Regions from separate parts of the Serratia sp. LTN-2 genome, predicted to be linked through region 2. Evidence: predicted binding sites of a transcription regulator. Region 2 holds the regulator's gene; the other holds the start of a gene.
The links. Region 2 encodes PurR, which represses purine synthesis genes. Its sites were predicted from a motif close to CANGCAAACGTTTGCNTG; they were not measured.
Positions count from the first base shown of each region.

Region 1: a site for PurR is predicted at 4,210-4,227, ahead of AC6BYQ_RS04260 (amino acid aminotransferase). Genes of this name have one in related genera too.

Region 1 is NZ_JCAXDO010000002.1:98,080-105,801, reverse strand. Features, by position in the region: gene ldtD (L,D-transpeptidase) at 1-1,433, shown strand, start outside; gene mepK (peptidoglycan L,D-endopeptidase MepK) at 1,614-2,162, shown strand; gene AC6BYQ_RS04265 (MBL fold metallo-hydrolase) at 2,227-2,874, shown strand; gene AC6BYQ_RS04260 (amino acid aminotransferase) at 2,954-4,144, opposite strand; gene ompC (porin OmpC) at 4,389-5,513, opposite strand; gene asnS (asparagine--tRNA ligase) at 5,815-7,215, opposite strand; gene pncB (nicotinate phosphoribosyltransferase) at 7,428-7,722, opposite strand, start outside.
Region 2 is NZ_JCAXDO010000011.1:101,833-109,554, forward strand. Features, by position in the region: gene AC6BYQ_RS19660 (alkene reductase) at 1-111, shown strand, start outside; gene gloA (lactoylglutathione lyase) at 449-856, shown strand; gene rnt (ribonuclease T) at 935-1,618, shown strand; gene AC6BYQ_RS19675 (Grx4 family monothiol glutaredoxin) at 1,687-2,034, opposite strand; gene AC6BYQ_RS19680 (C40 family peptidase) at 2,451-3,269, shown strand; gene sodB (superoxide dismutase [Fe]) at 3,468-4,046, shown strand; gene cydH (cytochrome bd-I oxidase subunit CydH) at 4,109-4,198, opposite strand; gene purR (HTH-type transcriptional repressor PurR) at 4,523-5,548, shown strand; gene punR (DNA-binding transcriptional activator PunR) at 5,545-6,489, opposite strand; gene punC (purine nucleoside transporter PunC) at 6,613-7,722, shown strand, end outside.

The DNA.
Region 1 (7,722 bases), on a different contig from region 2:
TGTCCGATGCGATGCTGGGCTACCTGCAGTTCGTGTCCGCTATCGGCGCCAACGGCAACAACTGGCTGTACAGCAATATTCCCTACAAGCTTGGTTTGCCGCCTAATGCGGTGATCAACCAATGGCAGCTGGCGGTGCGCCAGGCGCGCACCCTGAGCTACGTGAACTCGCTCGCGCCACAGCATCCGCAATACGCCAAAATGCATCAGGCGCTGCGCGACATGCTGGCGGATAATCGCCCCTGGCCGCAGGTGGGCAACGGCCCGAGCCTGCGCCCTGGGCAAATGAGCAATGATATTCCGGCGCTGCGGGAAATCCTGACCCGCACCGGCATGCTGGCCGCCTCGGCGCCTGAAGCGGAGCCGGAGCCGGCGGTGGTTTCGGCGAAGAGCAATGAGCCGGACGACGGCGGGCTGACGGTAGACGAAGAAAAAAGCCGCGTGACGGTCAGCCCATCGGCGGCGCCGGTGACGGAACTGACGGCGGAACAGACACCGCCGCAGGTCGGCAGCGTGGTGAGCGACAACCTCTACACCAACGAGCTGGTGGAGGGCGTCAAGCGCTTCCAAAAATGGCAGGGGCTGACGGCGGACGGCGTGATTGGCGTGCGCACCCGCGAGTGGCTCAACGTGTCGCCAAAGACTCGCGCCGCGCTGCTGGCGCTGAATATCCAGCGCCTGCGAATTTTACCGGGGCATGTCAGCACCGGCATTATGGTGAATATTCCCAACTATTCGCTGACCTACTACCAGAACGGCAACGAGGTGCTCTCTTCCCGCGTTATCGTCGGGCGCCCAAGCCGCAAGACGCCGCTGATGAGCAGCGCCTTGAACAACGTGGTGGTCAACCCGCCGTGGAACGTGCCGACCACTCTGGTGCGCGAGGATATTGTGCCGAAGGCGATGCGCGACGGTAATTATTTCCAGAAACACGGCTATACCGTGCTGTCGGGCTGGAGCAACGACGCGGAAGTGATCAATCCGGCGATGATCGACTGGAGCATGGTCTCTGCACGCAATTTCCCCTATCGCGTGCGCCAGGCACCGGGCGCCACCAACTCACTGGGGCGCTTCAAGTTCAACATGCCGAGTTCAGACGCTATCTACCTGCACGATACCCCGAACCACAGCCTGTTCCAGAAAGACATTCGCGCGCTCAGCTCCGGCTGCGTGCGGGTGAACAAAGCGTCCGATTTGGCGAATATGCTGCTGCAGGATGCCGGCTGGAACAACAGCCGCGTTTCTTCCACGCTGAAAGAGGGGAATACCACTTATGTGAATATTCGCCAGCGTATTCCCGTAAAACTGTATTATCTGACCGCCTGGGTTTCGGATGACGGCCAACCGCAATTCCGCACAGATATTTACAATTATGATAATACGGTGCGATCGGGCGCACAAATTTTGGCTCAGGCCAAAAAATTAATGCAGTAAATGCAGTAATTATAAATAAATAACGGTCAGAATGTTTGGCTATACCGCAGGCCCCCACAGGCGGGGGCCTGTAAACCTAGGCGTATCGCGGGTTGACTCAGCATACGCAGGCGGTTATGGTTCGGACAGTGCGCTGCTTTGTGCATTTATTTTGACATTCTTGCCGGGTTTAACAGAGTCATGGACAAAATTGATCATCACCGCCGTAAATGGCTGGCGCTAGGTGGCGCTGCTATGGGCATAGCGCTGCTCCCAGGGCAGGCGTTTGCCAGTCTTTCCACCGCTCGACCGCGTATTTTAGTGCTGAATAACCTGAATACCGGTGAATCTATTAAAGCCGAGTTCTTTGACGGCAAAGGTTACAATAAAGAAGAGTTGGTTCGGCTAAATCATCTGTTCCGCGATTATCGCGCCAACAAGGTCAAATCGATCGATCCCAGCTTGTTTGATCACCTCTACCGCCTGCAGGGGCTGCTGGGTACCAGCAAGCCGGTGCAGCTGATCTCCGGTTACCGTTCCGTAGATACCAACAATGAACTGCGCGCACACAGCCGCGGCGTGGCCAAGCACAGCTACCACACCAAGGGCCAAGCGATGGATTTCCATATCGAAGGTATCCAATTGAGTAATATCCGTAAAGCGGCGTTAAAAATGCGCGCCGGTGGTGTAGGATATTACCCACGTAGCAACTTCGTGCACATCGATACCGGCCCGGTTCGGAACTGGTAACCGCTGTGCCCTCAGTGAATAACGCCGCTCCTTGCGGAGGCGGCGTTATTGTCGTTGGAGCCTTATGAAATACCATCTTATTCCCGTTACCGCCTTCAGCCAGAACTGCAGTCTGATCTGGTGTGAAAACACGCAACAGGCGGCGTTGGTCGATCCCGGCGGCGAAGCGGAAAAAATTAAAGCGGAAGTGGCGCAGCAGGGCGTGACAATTACGCAGATTTTGTTGACGCACGGCCATTTGGATCACGTCGGCGCGGCGGCGGAGCTGGCGGATCATTATCAGGTGCCGATTTACGGCCCGGATAAAGAGGACGCTTTTTGGCTGGACGGTTTGCCGGCGCAGAGCCGGATGTTCGGGCTGGAAGAGTGTGCGCCGCTGACGCCGACTCGCTGGCTGTCGGAAGGCGATGAGATGCGGGTGGGCGAGATGACGCTCAAGGTGCTGCATTGCCCAGGGCATACGCCGGGCCACATCGTCTTTATTAATGAACAGGCGCGTTTGGCGCTGGTGGGGGACGTGCTGTTTAACGGCGGCGTGGGGCGCAGCGACTTCCCGCGCGGTGACCATCAGGCGCTGATCGCCTCTATTCGCACCAAGCTGCTGCCGCTGGGTGACGACATGCGCTTTATTCCCGGCCACGGCCCGATGTCGACCTTCGGCCACGAACGCCAGACCAACCCGTTCCTGCGTGAAGAGCCGGCGGTGTGGTAACGATTATTTTCCGGCAGAAATAATCAAGGGGCGCTTAGAGCGCCCCTTTTTTATGTCCTGATGGCCTGCGCCGACGCGCTTAGAGCACGGCGACGATGGCTTCGCACAGCGGCGCCATGTTGTCCGGCGTCATGCCGGCAACGTTAACCCGGCCCGAGTTCACGGCGTAGACGCCAAACTCTTCGCGCAGACGCAGCACCTGTTCTTTGGTCAGGCCGCTGAACGAGAACATGCCGTTCTGCTGGATGATGAAGCTGAAGTCCTGCTGTGCGCCTTTCTCCTGCAGAGTGTTCACGAACAGCTGACGCATGCGGTGAATGCGCTGACGCATATCGGTCAGCTCCTGCTCCCACATCGCACGCAGCGCGTCATTGCCCAGAATGGTGGCGACAACGGCCGCGCCGTGTGACGGCGGGTTGGAGTAGTTGGCGCGGATAGCCGCTTTCACCTGGCTAAAGGCGCGATCGGCGGTCTCGGCATCGGCAGCAACAATGGTGCAAGCGCCGACGCGCTCATTGTACAGACCGAAGTTTTTCGAGTAGGAGCTGGCGACGATCAACTCTTTATGTTTGGCGGCGAAAATACGCAGACCTTGCGCGTCTTCTTCCAGCCCGTTGGCGAAGCCCTGATAAGCGAAGTCGAACAGCGGCAGCCAGCCGTTGACGACGGAAAGCTCAGCCAACTGAGCCCACTGCTCCGCCGTCGGATCGATACCGGTCGGGTTATGGCAGCAGCCGTGGAACAGCACCACATCACCGGCCTGCGCCTGTTTCAGGCTGTTCAGCAGGCCGTCAAAGTCCAGCGCGTGGTTGGCGGCGTCGTAATAGGCGTATTCCAGCACTTCCAGGCCCACGGCGCTAAAGACGTTTTTGTGGTTCGGCCAGCTTGGGTTGCTGATCCAGATGCGTTTGGCGCTGGTCTGGTTAGCGATAAAGTCTGCCGCCACGCGCAGGCCGCCGGTGCCGCCTGGCGTCTGTGCGGTGCGCGCGCGACGATCGGCGACGATCGGGCTCTCTTTACCGAACAGCAGCTCTTGCGTGCAGCTGGCGAACGCCGGGATGCCCTCAATGCCGAGATAGTTTTTAGTGGTCTCATTTTCCAGCAGATACTGTTCAGCTTTTTTTACGCTGGTCAGCACCGGGGTTTTACCGGTTTCGTCTTTATAAACGCCAATCCCTAAATTGATTTTATTCGGGCGGGCGTCGGCGCGGAAAATGTCGGTCAGGCCCAGGATCGGGTCGGCGGGTGCGGCGGTGATTTTTTCAAACATGTCAGGTGCTTCCAAATCTCGGAGTTAAGCAGACAGAAGCATCAGGGTAACGCCAGTTACCGGCTTTGCCAACCGTTTGCGACAAAAACACCGCGATCTTGCGAAGGGGGAGTATTAGGCAGAAAAAATGATGGGGAAGGAGAAATTGGCAGGATAAAAAGTTACCGGCTGACACAAACAAAAACAGGGCCGAAGCCCTGTTTTTTAGCTTAGCTGACGGTAAACCGCCGTTAAGCGAGACAACTTAGAACTGGTACACCAGACCAACAGCTACGATATCGTCAGTAGCGGTGCCGGTTGCTTTGGTGAACGCGTTGTCATCCAGCAGGTTGATTTTGTAATCAACGTAGGTGGACATGTTTTTGTTGAAGTAGTAAGTGGTACCAACAGAAACATATTTAACCAGATCCTGGTCAGAACCTGCGCCTGGGACGTTCAGGTTTTTACCTTTAGACTGCAGGTAAGACACTTCTGGACGCAGACCGAAGTCGAACTGGTACTGAGCAGTCACTTCGAAGTTCTGAGTTTTGCTGGCGAAACCGCCGCATTTTTCAGAAGCAGCACAGGTGTTAGTGAAGTCACCGCCGCCGAATGGAGTCATGTTACGAGTTTCTGCGTACATGGCCGCCAGGTAAACGTTGTTGGCGTCGTATTTCGCGCCCACGGTCCATGCGTCAGCCTTGTCGCCACGCTCGTTGGAACGCAGTTTCTGATCGTCGGTACGGTTGGAAGAAGCGTATGCAGCGCCGAAGCTTACGCCTTCGCCGATGTCATAAGTAGAGGAGATACCCCAGCCGTCGCCGTTCTGTTTCTTAACGTCACGACCGTCGTTCTGGTTCTTGCCCTGGTATTGCAGAGCGAAGTTCAGACCGTCAACCAGACCGAAGAAGTTGTTGTTACGATAGGTCGCAACGCCGTTGGTACGGCCGGTCATGAAGTTGTCGGTGTAGGTGTAGGTATCGCCACCGAACTCTGGCAGCATATCGGTCCAGCCTTCCACGTCGTACAGTACGCCGTAGTTACGGCCGTAGTCGAAGGAGCCGTAGTCAGCGAATTTCAGACCGGCGAAGCCCAGACGGGTTTTGGTGCCTTCGGTGCCCTGAGACTCGGAGTGGTTGGACTGAACGTTGTATTCCCACTGGCCGTAACCGGTCAGTTGGTCAGTAATTTGGGTTTCACCTTTGAAGCCAAAACGAACATAGGTCTGATCGCCGTCATTACCTTTGTCTTTGGAGAAGTAGTGCAGACCGTCAACTTTGCCGTACAGATCCAGCTTGTTGCCGTCTTTGTTGTAGATTTCAGCTGCGTTTGCTGCACCAGCAGCCAACAGAGCCGGGATAACCACTGCAAGAATGTTGCGCTTCATCATTATTACCCTCATTGGTGTTATTCGGACACCTTTGCCACTGCCGCCAATAATTCTTTGGGAACTATTGTTGATAGATTGGTGTCGTCCTGTGTCTGAACGCAGTGTTCCATTCACAGGCGGGTTAATCTAGGACGAAAATGATACCAATGTCCCAATCAGGTTGCAAAAAGAAAGTATGTGTAACTAAATGTAATTTTTAGGGAACTTTGTGACGTGCGTCAATATTAAAAAATGCGAAAGGCCAGCGATGCTGGCCTTTGTTTTGTAACGAAATCGTTTAAAAAACGTTTGATCGTATAAATTAGAAGCTTGCGTTACGTGGTGTGCGTGGGAATGGGATCACATCGCGCACGTTTTGCACGCCGGTGACATAGGCGATTAAACGTTCAAAGCCCAGGCCGAAACCAGAGTGCGGCACGGTGCCGTAGCGGCGCAGATCGCGGTACCACCAGTAGTCTTCTTTATTCAGACCCATCTCTTCCAGACGCTGATCGAGCACGTCGAGGCGTTCTTCACGCTGCGAGCCACCGATGATTTCACCGATGCCCGGTGCCAACACGTCCATGGCCGCGACGGTTTTGCCGTCTTCGTTCATACGCATATAGAAGGCTTTGATGTCTTTCGGGTAGTTTTTCACCACCACCGGCGCCTGGAAGTGTTTCTCTGCCAGGTAACGCTCATGTTCGGAAGAGAGATCGATGCCCCAGGAAACCGGGTTTTCGAAGGTTTGGCCCGAGGCCAGCAGGATTTCGATGGCGTCGGTGTAGTCCACTTGGGCGAAATCGGAAGAAACGAAGCGCTCCAGACGGGCGATAGCGTCTTTATCTACGCGCTCGGCGAAGAATTTCAGGTCATCGGCGCGCTCATCCAGCACCGCCTGGAACACATACTTCAGCATGCTTTCGGCCAGGCCGGCAACGTCGTCCAGCGTAGCGAAGGCCACTTCCGGCTCGATCATCCAGAATTCCGCCAGGTGACGGCTGGTGTTGGAGTTTTCAGCGCGGAAGGTTGGGCCGAAGGTGTAAACCTTGGACAGCGCGCAGGCGTAGGTTTCGCCGTTCAGCTGGCCGGAAACGGTGAGGAAGGCTTCCTTACCGAAGAAGTCTTCGCTGAAGTCGACGGTGCCCTTGTCGGTGCGCGGCAGGTTTTCCAGATCCAGCGTGGATACGCGGAACATCTCGCCGGCGCCTTCGGTGTCGGAGGCGGTGATCAGCGGGGTGGACACCCAGAAATAGCCATTTTCATGGAAGAAGCGGTGGATCGCCTGCGCCAGGGTATGACGCACGCGCGCCACGGCGCCGATCAGGTTGGTGCGCGGGCGCAGGTGGGCCACTTCGCGCAGGTATTCAATGCTGTGACGTTTGGCCGCCATCGGGTAGGTGTCCGGATCGTCGACCCAGCCGACCACTTTGATCGCGGTGGCTTGCAGTTCGAAGCTCTGGCCTTCGCCCGGTGAGGCGACAACCTTGCCGGTGACTTCAACCGAACAACCGGTCGTCAGATGCAGCACTTCATCCTGATAATTCGGCAGAGAATTATTAACGACGGCCTGTAACGGATCAAAGCAGGAACCGTCATAGACGGCCAGGAAGGAGATACCAGCTTTTGAATCTCTCCGGGTACGTACCCAGCCGCGTACGGTGACTTCACTGTCAACCGCAGCACGACCTTGCAGTACGTCGACTACAGGCACTACGCTCATAGATTTCTCTCTTTAATAATTTGGTTTAGAAATAGCTTACAACCCAAGAATATGGGGGTAATGGCTATGTTACTTGCCGCGGTGCAGAGCACAAGCAGAAATCATCGGATTGGCGCAACATTTATCGCGGCTGGCTGAAAAGAGGGCGTTCGGAAATAAAAACAAAAAAGCCGGCGCGGAAACCGGGCCGGCTTTCTTTATATAAAGAAGGATCAGCTGGCCTTCTTCACCAGCGGCAGATCGAAGGCTTTGCGCAGGGCTCTGACGAACGCCTGATCCTGGCAGATGGTCTTGCCGGGGCTGTCGGAGAGCTTAGCCACCGGCTTGCCTTTGCACTCGACCAGTTTGATCACGATATTCAACGGCTTGACGCCCGGAATATCGCAGGTCAGGCGCGTGCCGATACCGAAGCCGAGATTGATGCGTTGATAGAAGTGGCGATAGAGCGCCAGCGCTTTTTCCAGATCCAGGTTGTCCGAGAACACCAGCGTTTTGCTCATCGGATCG
Region 2 (7,722 bases):
GATCTGGTCGAGCGTTTCCGTCAGCACGCGCCGCTGAACGAACCTAAGCCGGAAAGCTTCTACGGCGGCGGTGCCGAAGGCTATACCGACTATCCGTTTCTGGCGAAGTAACCCGTCCTGACGCCCAACGGCCACGCAAGCGCATGGCCGTTTTTTTATGCGCCGCTTGCAAAAAGGCCCGCACAAGGCGGGCCGCTGTTCCCTGGTGTTGTTTATACTGCCGTTTAATTTTTACACGGTTGCACGCAGGATTGATAATTGATTGTGCAGATCAATTACTTCGTATCGATCGGCGCGCTCGATCAATAATTAGGCATCACCGGCATGACGACAACATGTGACATTGTCACTCAGTCGTTACATTGAATTTCCTTGCGGGACAAGGCTATACTCGCTTGTGCTTCAATCCACCCGCCGTCTGCCACGGCACAGTTAATTCAGAGGAATTATGCGCTTACTCCATACCATGATCCGCGTCGGTGACCTGCAACGCGCCATCGACTTCTACACCAAGGTATTAGGCATGCGCCTGCTGCGCACCAGTGAGAACCCGGAGTACAAATACTCGCTGGCTTTCGTCGGCTATACGGAAGAGAGCGAAGGCGCGGTTATCGAACTGACCTATAACTGGGGTACCGACAGCTACGACATGGGCACCGCCTTCGGCCACCTGGCGCTGGGCGTGGACGACGTCGCCGCCACCTGCGACAGCATCCGCCGCGCCGGCGGCAAGGTCACCCGCGAAGCCGGTCCGGTGAAGGGCGGCACCACGGTGATCGCCTTCGTCGAAGATCCGGACGGTTACAAAATCGAGCTGATCGAAAACAAACACGCCGGTCAGGGCCTCGGCCACTAAGCCTCCCCTTCAGGGCGCCCCGCGCCCTGCTGATTCTCCGCGCGATAGCGCCTGCAACCGGGCGCAAAATTTGCCATAATGCGCGCTGCATTCGATGAAGATAAGAAACTGATGGCCGAGAAAAGTGATCTTAACGCCCTGAGTGGTCGTTTTCGTGGGTTTTATCCCGTAGTAATAGATGTTGAAACCGCCGGGTTCAACGCCAATACCGATGCGTTGCTGGAAATCGCCGCCGTGACGCTGAAAATGGATGAAGACGGCTGGCTGCAGCAGGACGAAACCCTGCACTTCCACGTGGAGCCTTTCGAGGGCGCCAACCTTCAGCCGGAGGCGCTGGCGTTTAACGGCATCGATCCGCACAACCCGCTACGCGGCGCAGTCAGCGAATATGACGCGTTGCACGCCATTTTCAAAGCGGTGCGCAAAGGGCTCAAGGATCGCGGTTGTAACCGGGCCATTATCGTCGCGCACAACGCCAACTTCGATCACAGCTTCCTGATGGCCGCGGCAGAACGCGCCGGGCTGAAGCGCAACCCGTTCCATCCGTTCGCCACCTTCGACACTGCGGCGCTGAGCGGCCTGGTGCTGGGCCAAACGGTGCTGGCCAAAGCCTGCATCGCCGCCGGCATGCCGTTCGACAGCAGCCAGGCGCACTCCGCGCTGTACGACACCGAGCAAACCGCCCTGCTGTTTTGTGAGCTGGTTAACCGCTGGAAACGCCTCGGCGGCTGGCCGCTGCCCGCCGCCGATCTCGCCGAATAAAACCAATGAAAAAGGCGGCCCAGTTTGCACTGGCGCCGCCCGTTACGCGATAACCGCAAGCCTGTCGATTAAGACTGCTGGTCTTCCTGCGCTTTATACTTTTCAGCCGTCTCTTTGATCAGCTGCTGCAGCTCGCCGCGCTGATACATTTCGATGATGATATCGCAACCGCCGACCAGCTCACCGTCCACCCACAGCTGCGGGAAAGTCGGCCAGTTGGCGTATTTTGGCAGCTCGGCGCGGATGTCCGGGTTCTGCAGAATATCCACGTAGGCGAAACGCTCGCCGCAGGCGGACAGCGCTTGCACAGCCTGTGCGGAGAAGCCGCAGCTCGGCAGCTTTGGCGAGCCTTTCATGTACAGCAGAATCGGGTTTTCAGCGATCTGGTGCTGAATTTTTTCAATTGTCGTCGTCATTTATTGCTTCCTCAAGCCACATTTCATGGCTACAACATGCATCACGCGCTCTATTGTAGCGGCTGGAACAGTCGCAAGAAAACGCCATCTTTTGCAAGGATATTCACCCGCCGCCGATCGCGTTTCACCGGCCACGTCATTCCGGTCAAAACATACGCTGAGAATAACATTTTTAATCCGACCATTTCACTAATATATTGCGCCGCGACGACGGCGCGGATTAATTATCCCATCCGCCATGGATTGACGTTTTTTCATACACCAACAGGCTGATTTTAAACCAAAAAAAATGTCATTAACGTTTTCTCACAATATGGATTATTATTTCTGAGTTCTTCGCTGTTTTATATGGCGAAATTCGGGAATACTGTAACTCTTTCGATATCCGTTTCGGGGCCAAGGTTGGTGACGTCGACATGCGTTTAATTCTTACGCTCTTTGCGCTGCTGTTTACGCAGCTCTTCTTCAATTTGGCGCACGCTGCGCCACAGGCGCGTGTTGCCGCCGAGCAGCGTAAAAGCCATGCCAATGAAGCGCGGCCCGATGACCGCAGAAAAAAGAAAGCGGATAAAGCCGCCAAGAAAGCCAAAGTGACGGCTCCCGAGAAAAAAACCAAGACCGCCAAGGCCAAAAGCGAGAAAAGCGCGAAAAAGATCGTCAGCGCCAAACCCAAGGCCAAAGCGCAGAAAACCGCCAAGATTAAAGTCACCCCGCCGAAAAAGGGCTACAAAAAAGGCTATGGCCGCCACCGCGAAGCCGGCATGGCCACCGCCAAGCTGGCGCGTGAAGAAAAGCCGTTGAAACTCAGCCCGGCGCACAAGAAACGCTACCAGCACGCCAAACAGACCGCGATGGCCAAGCTGATGGGCCAGATGGGCAAACCTTACCGCTGGGGCGGCAGCTCGCCGCGCACCGGCTTCGACTGCAGCGGCCTCATCTATTACGCCTATAAAGACGTGGTGAAAATCAAGATGCCGCGCACCGCCAACGAGATGTATCACCTGCGCGACGCGGCGCCGATCAAGAAAAGCGAGCTGGAAAGCGGCGATCTGGTGTTCTTCCGCATCAACAACCGCGGCGTGGCGGACCACGTCGGCGTCTACCTCGGCAACGGCAAATTCATCCAGTCGCCACGCACCGGCGAAGAGATCCGCATCAGCCAGCTCGACAACGACTATTGGCAGAACCACTACATCGGCGCACGCCGCGTAGTGACGCCGAAAACCATTCGTTAATTTCCCGCTCTGCGCGGTTGCGGCCCGGTCGCAACCGCCTGCTCAAGCTATCGCCCATCGCACTTCCCCACGCGCATTTCTCGCTTTTCCTCCTGTTTTTTATGATGAAAATTGTTAAGATTGAATGACCACAATAAAAAACGGCCCATCCGGCTCTCGCCCCGGCGGGAAGCACATGGCGCTGTAAAGGAGGAAGCAATGTCGTTTGAATTACCTGCATTACCGTATGAGAAAAACGCGCTCGAGCCGCACATCTCCGCCGAAACCCTGGAATACCACTACGGCAAACACCACAACACCTACGTGGTTAACCTGAACAACCTGGTGAAAGGCAGCGAGTTCGAGGGCAAATCGCTCGAAGAGATCATCAAGACCTCTAACGGCGGCGTGTTCAACAACGCGGCGCAGGTGTGGAACCACACCTTCTACTGGCACTGCCTGTCGCCACAGGGCGGCGGTGAACCGCAGGGCGAACTGGCGGCGGCGATCGTCAAGTCCTTCGGCTCTTTCGCTGCGTTCAAAGAGCAGTTCACCGATGCCGCCGTGAAAAACTTCGGCGCCGGCTGGACCTGGCTGGTGAAAAAACCGGACGGCGCGCTGGCGATCGTCAACACCTCTAACGCGGCAACCCCGCTGACCGGTGAAGACAAACCGCTGCTGACCGTTGACGTGTGGGAACACGCGTATTACATCGATTACCGCAATGCGCGTCCAAAATACCTGGAAAACTTCTGGGCGTTGGTCAACTGGACCTTCGCAGCGGAAAACCTAGCGTAAGCACCGGTTTCTGATGTGACGAGGCGCAGCCAAGCTGCGCCTTTTTTAGCGCCGGAGGGAAATCAGTTCAACGCGGCAACGAAGCTGAAAGCGATAATGACCGCCAGCGCGCAAACGGTGGTGAACAGCGACATCTTCAATTCGGTATCCATGACAACTCCTTTAAAATGGGCTTTCCTAAGGATAAAAGGCGTACAATTAGTACGTCAAATCATTTTCCCACAGTTCGCCGATAAAATCTTGTTATCATTTCCCGGTTTATAATATCGATTACCTCTTCCACTTTTGCTCAATATGCGACAAAATTCGCAGTTCACAACTGCGTACCGGCATCCATGCCCCTCCTGATTAAGCGCTGAAGACTTCAACACACTAAAAACTCAGTTTTCGCTTCTCTGGAGAAGGATCTACGTAGGCAAACGATTAACATCACACTTACATGCTGTAAACATGTGAGTTCAGGAGTCATTCCTTACATGGCAACGATTAAAGATGTGGCCAAACGCGCGGGCGTTTCCACCACCACCGTTTCGCACGTCATCAATAAGACTCGTTTCGTCGCCGAAGAGACCAAAGCGGCCGTGTGGGCCGCCATCAAAGAACTGCACTACTCGCCGAGCGCCGTGGCGCGCAGCCTGAAAGTCAATCACACCAAGTCGATCGGCCTGCTGGCCACCTCGAGTGAAGCCCCCTACTTCGCCGAAGTGATCGAAGCGGTGGAAAACAGTTGCTACAGCAAAGGCTACACCCTGATCCTGTGCAACTCGCACAACAACCTGGACAAACAGCGCGCCTACCTGGCGATGCTGGCGCAAAAGCGCGTCGACGGCCTGCTGGTGATGTGTTCCGAATACCCGGATCAGCTGCTGGGCATGCTGGAAGACTACCGTAACATCCCGATGGTGGTGATGGACTGGGGCGCGGCGCGCGGCGACTTCACCGACACCATCATCGATAACGCCTTCGAAGGCGGCTATCTGGCCGGCCGTTACCTGATAGAACGCGGCCACCGCGATATCGGCGCCATCCCGGGCCAGCTGTCGCGCAATACCGGCGGCGGCCGTCATCAAGGCTTTATGAAGGCGCTGCAGGAAGCGCAGATCGACATTCGCGAAGAGTGGATCGTGCAGGGCGACTTCGAGCCGGAATCCGGTTACAAGGCGATGCACCAGATCCTGTCGCAAAAACAGCGGCCGACTGCGGTATTCTGCGGCGGCGACATCATGGCGATGGGCGCCATCTGCGCCGCCGACGAACTGGGGCTGCGGGTGCCGCAGGATATTTCCGTAATCGGCTACGACAACGTGCGCAACGCCCGCTACTTCACCCCGGCGCTGACCACCATTCATCAGCCGAAAGAACGCCTGGGCGAAATGGCCTTCACCATGCTGCTGGATCGCATCATCAGCAAGCGCGAAGAGTCGCAGGTGATCGAAGTGCATCCGAAGCTGATCGAACGCCGCTCGGTCGCCGATGGCCCGTTCATCGACTACCGCCGCTAATCCCCTGAGCCGGAAGCCTGCACGGCTTCCGGTGCCGCCTCGCTCAGCCACTCCTGATTCAGCGTCTCCCCATCGCCCAGATACGCCAGTAGCCAACTCATCGCCGGTGACGGTTTATCCTGCTGCCAGGTCAGGCAGCAAGGGCTGGCGGGAAACGGCTGCTGCAGCTGCAACGCCTTCAGCTCACCGCGCTGCACCAGCGGCAGCGCCCGATGTGCCGGCATCATGCCGACGCACAGCCCGGCGCACAAACAGTCGAGCGCCGACGTCCAGTCCGGCACCACCAGCCGCCGCTGGTTATCCAGCGTCCAGGTGACGCGCTTGGGCAAATTGCGCGAGGTGTCCTCCAGACAAAGCGAAGGGTACGGCCGCAACTGATCGTCGTGCAGCGGCCCCGCCAGCTGCGCCAGCGGGTGTTGCGGGCTGACTACGCACAGCCAGTTCATATAGCCCATGTCGCGGAAGGCAAAACCGCCGCCGACCGGCACCGCACGCGTGGCACCGATCGCCATGTCCGCCCTGCCGTCCGCCAGCGCATCCCAGACGCCGTTGAACACCTCGGGTTGCAGCATCAACTCGACGTCGGGGAAATGGCGGTAGAAATCCAGTACCAGCTGGCGGCTGCGCTGCGGTTTGACGATGATATCCACCGCGATATTCAGCTGACCGCGCCAACCGTTGGCCACCTGCTGACAGTGCCGGCGGGTGTCGAGCATTTTTTTGATAACAGCTCGCGCATCCTTGATAAACAACGCACCGGCCGGCGTCAGCTCCACATCGCGGTGACGCCGCTCAAACAGCGGCACCGCCAGCCATTGCTCCAGCTGCCGCACGGTATAACTCACCGCCGACGGCACCCGGTGCAGCTCCTGCGCCGCCGCGCTGAAACTGCCGGTGCGCGCTACCGCGTCGACGACTTCAAGTGAATATTCAGACCACATCGCTTTGCCTTCAATTTTTTTAACAGCACTTTGCAAATATTACCGTTTCACAAGCAGAGATCCAGCCGGATACACTGGCCGGCGCTAAAAACCTGCGACACTAAAATATTAACGAGAAATACCATGCGAAATTCTTTTGGCTTTATGTTCTACCTCGCCGGCCTGAGCATGTTGGGTTATCTGGCGACCGATATGTATCTGCCTGCCTTCGGCGCCATGCGCGAAGAACTGCAAATCTCCGCCGGCGCCGTGAGCGCCAGCCTGAGCATCTTCCTGGCCGGCTTCGCCTTCGCGCAGCTGCTGTGGGGGCCGCTCTCCGATCGCCTGGGGCGTAAACCGGTATTATTGATTGGCCTGACGCTGTTCGCCCTCGGCTGCCTCGGCATGCTGTGGGTGGAAAACGCCCTGCAGCTGTGGATCCTGCGCTTTATTCAGGCCGTCGGCGTCTGTTCCGCCACCGCCATCTGGCAAGCGCTGGTGGTCGACCGTTATCGTGAAGGTCAGGCCAACCGCGTGTTCGCCACCATAATGCCGCTGGTGGCGCTGTCACCGGCGTTGGCCCCGCTGCTTGGCGCCTGGCTGCTGAACCACGCCAGCTGGCGGGCGATCTTCGCCGCGCTGTTGGTGATCACCGCGCTGCTGCTGCTGCCGACGTTGATGCTCAAAGAGCGCGCCAAAACGCAACCCGCCACCGACGCGCCAAAAAACGGCGTCAGCTTCTGGCAACTGTTGAAATCTCCGGTGTTCAGCGGCAACGTCACTATGTACGCCGCCTGCTCGGCCGGTTTCTTCGCCTGGCTGACCGGTTCGCCGTTTATCCTCGGCGATATGGGCTATAGCCCGAGCGACATCGGTCTGAGCTATGTGCCGCAAACGCTGGCCTTCCTGCTGGGCGGCTACGGCTGCCGCGCCGCGCTCAAGCGCATCAATGGCAAAACTCTGCTGCCGTGGCTGCTGGTAGCTTATGGTGTCAGCATGGTGGCGCTGTATCTGGTGGCGACGCTGACCTCTCCGACGCTCACCACGCTGCTGATCCCGTTCTGCGTGATGGCGCTGGTCAATGGCGCCGGCTACCCGATTATGGTGGCGAATGCGCTGATGCCGTTCCCGGAAAGCAGCGGCAAAGCCGCCGCGCTGCAAAATACGCTGCAGCTGGGGCTGTGTTTTGTGGCGAGCATGCTGGTATCGGCGTTTATTGCCCAGCCGCTGTTGGCGACGGTGACGGTAATGGTG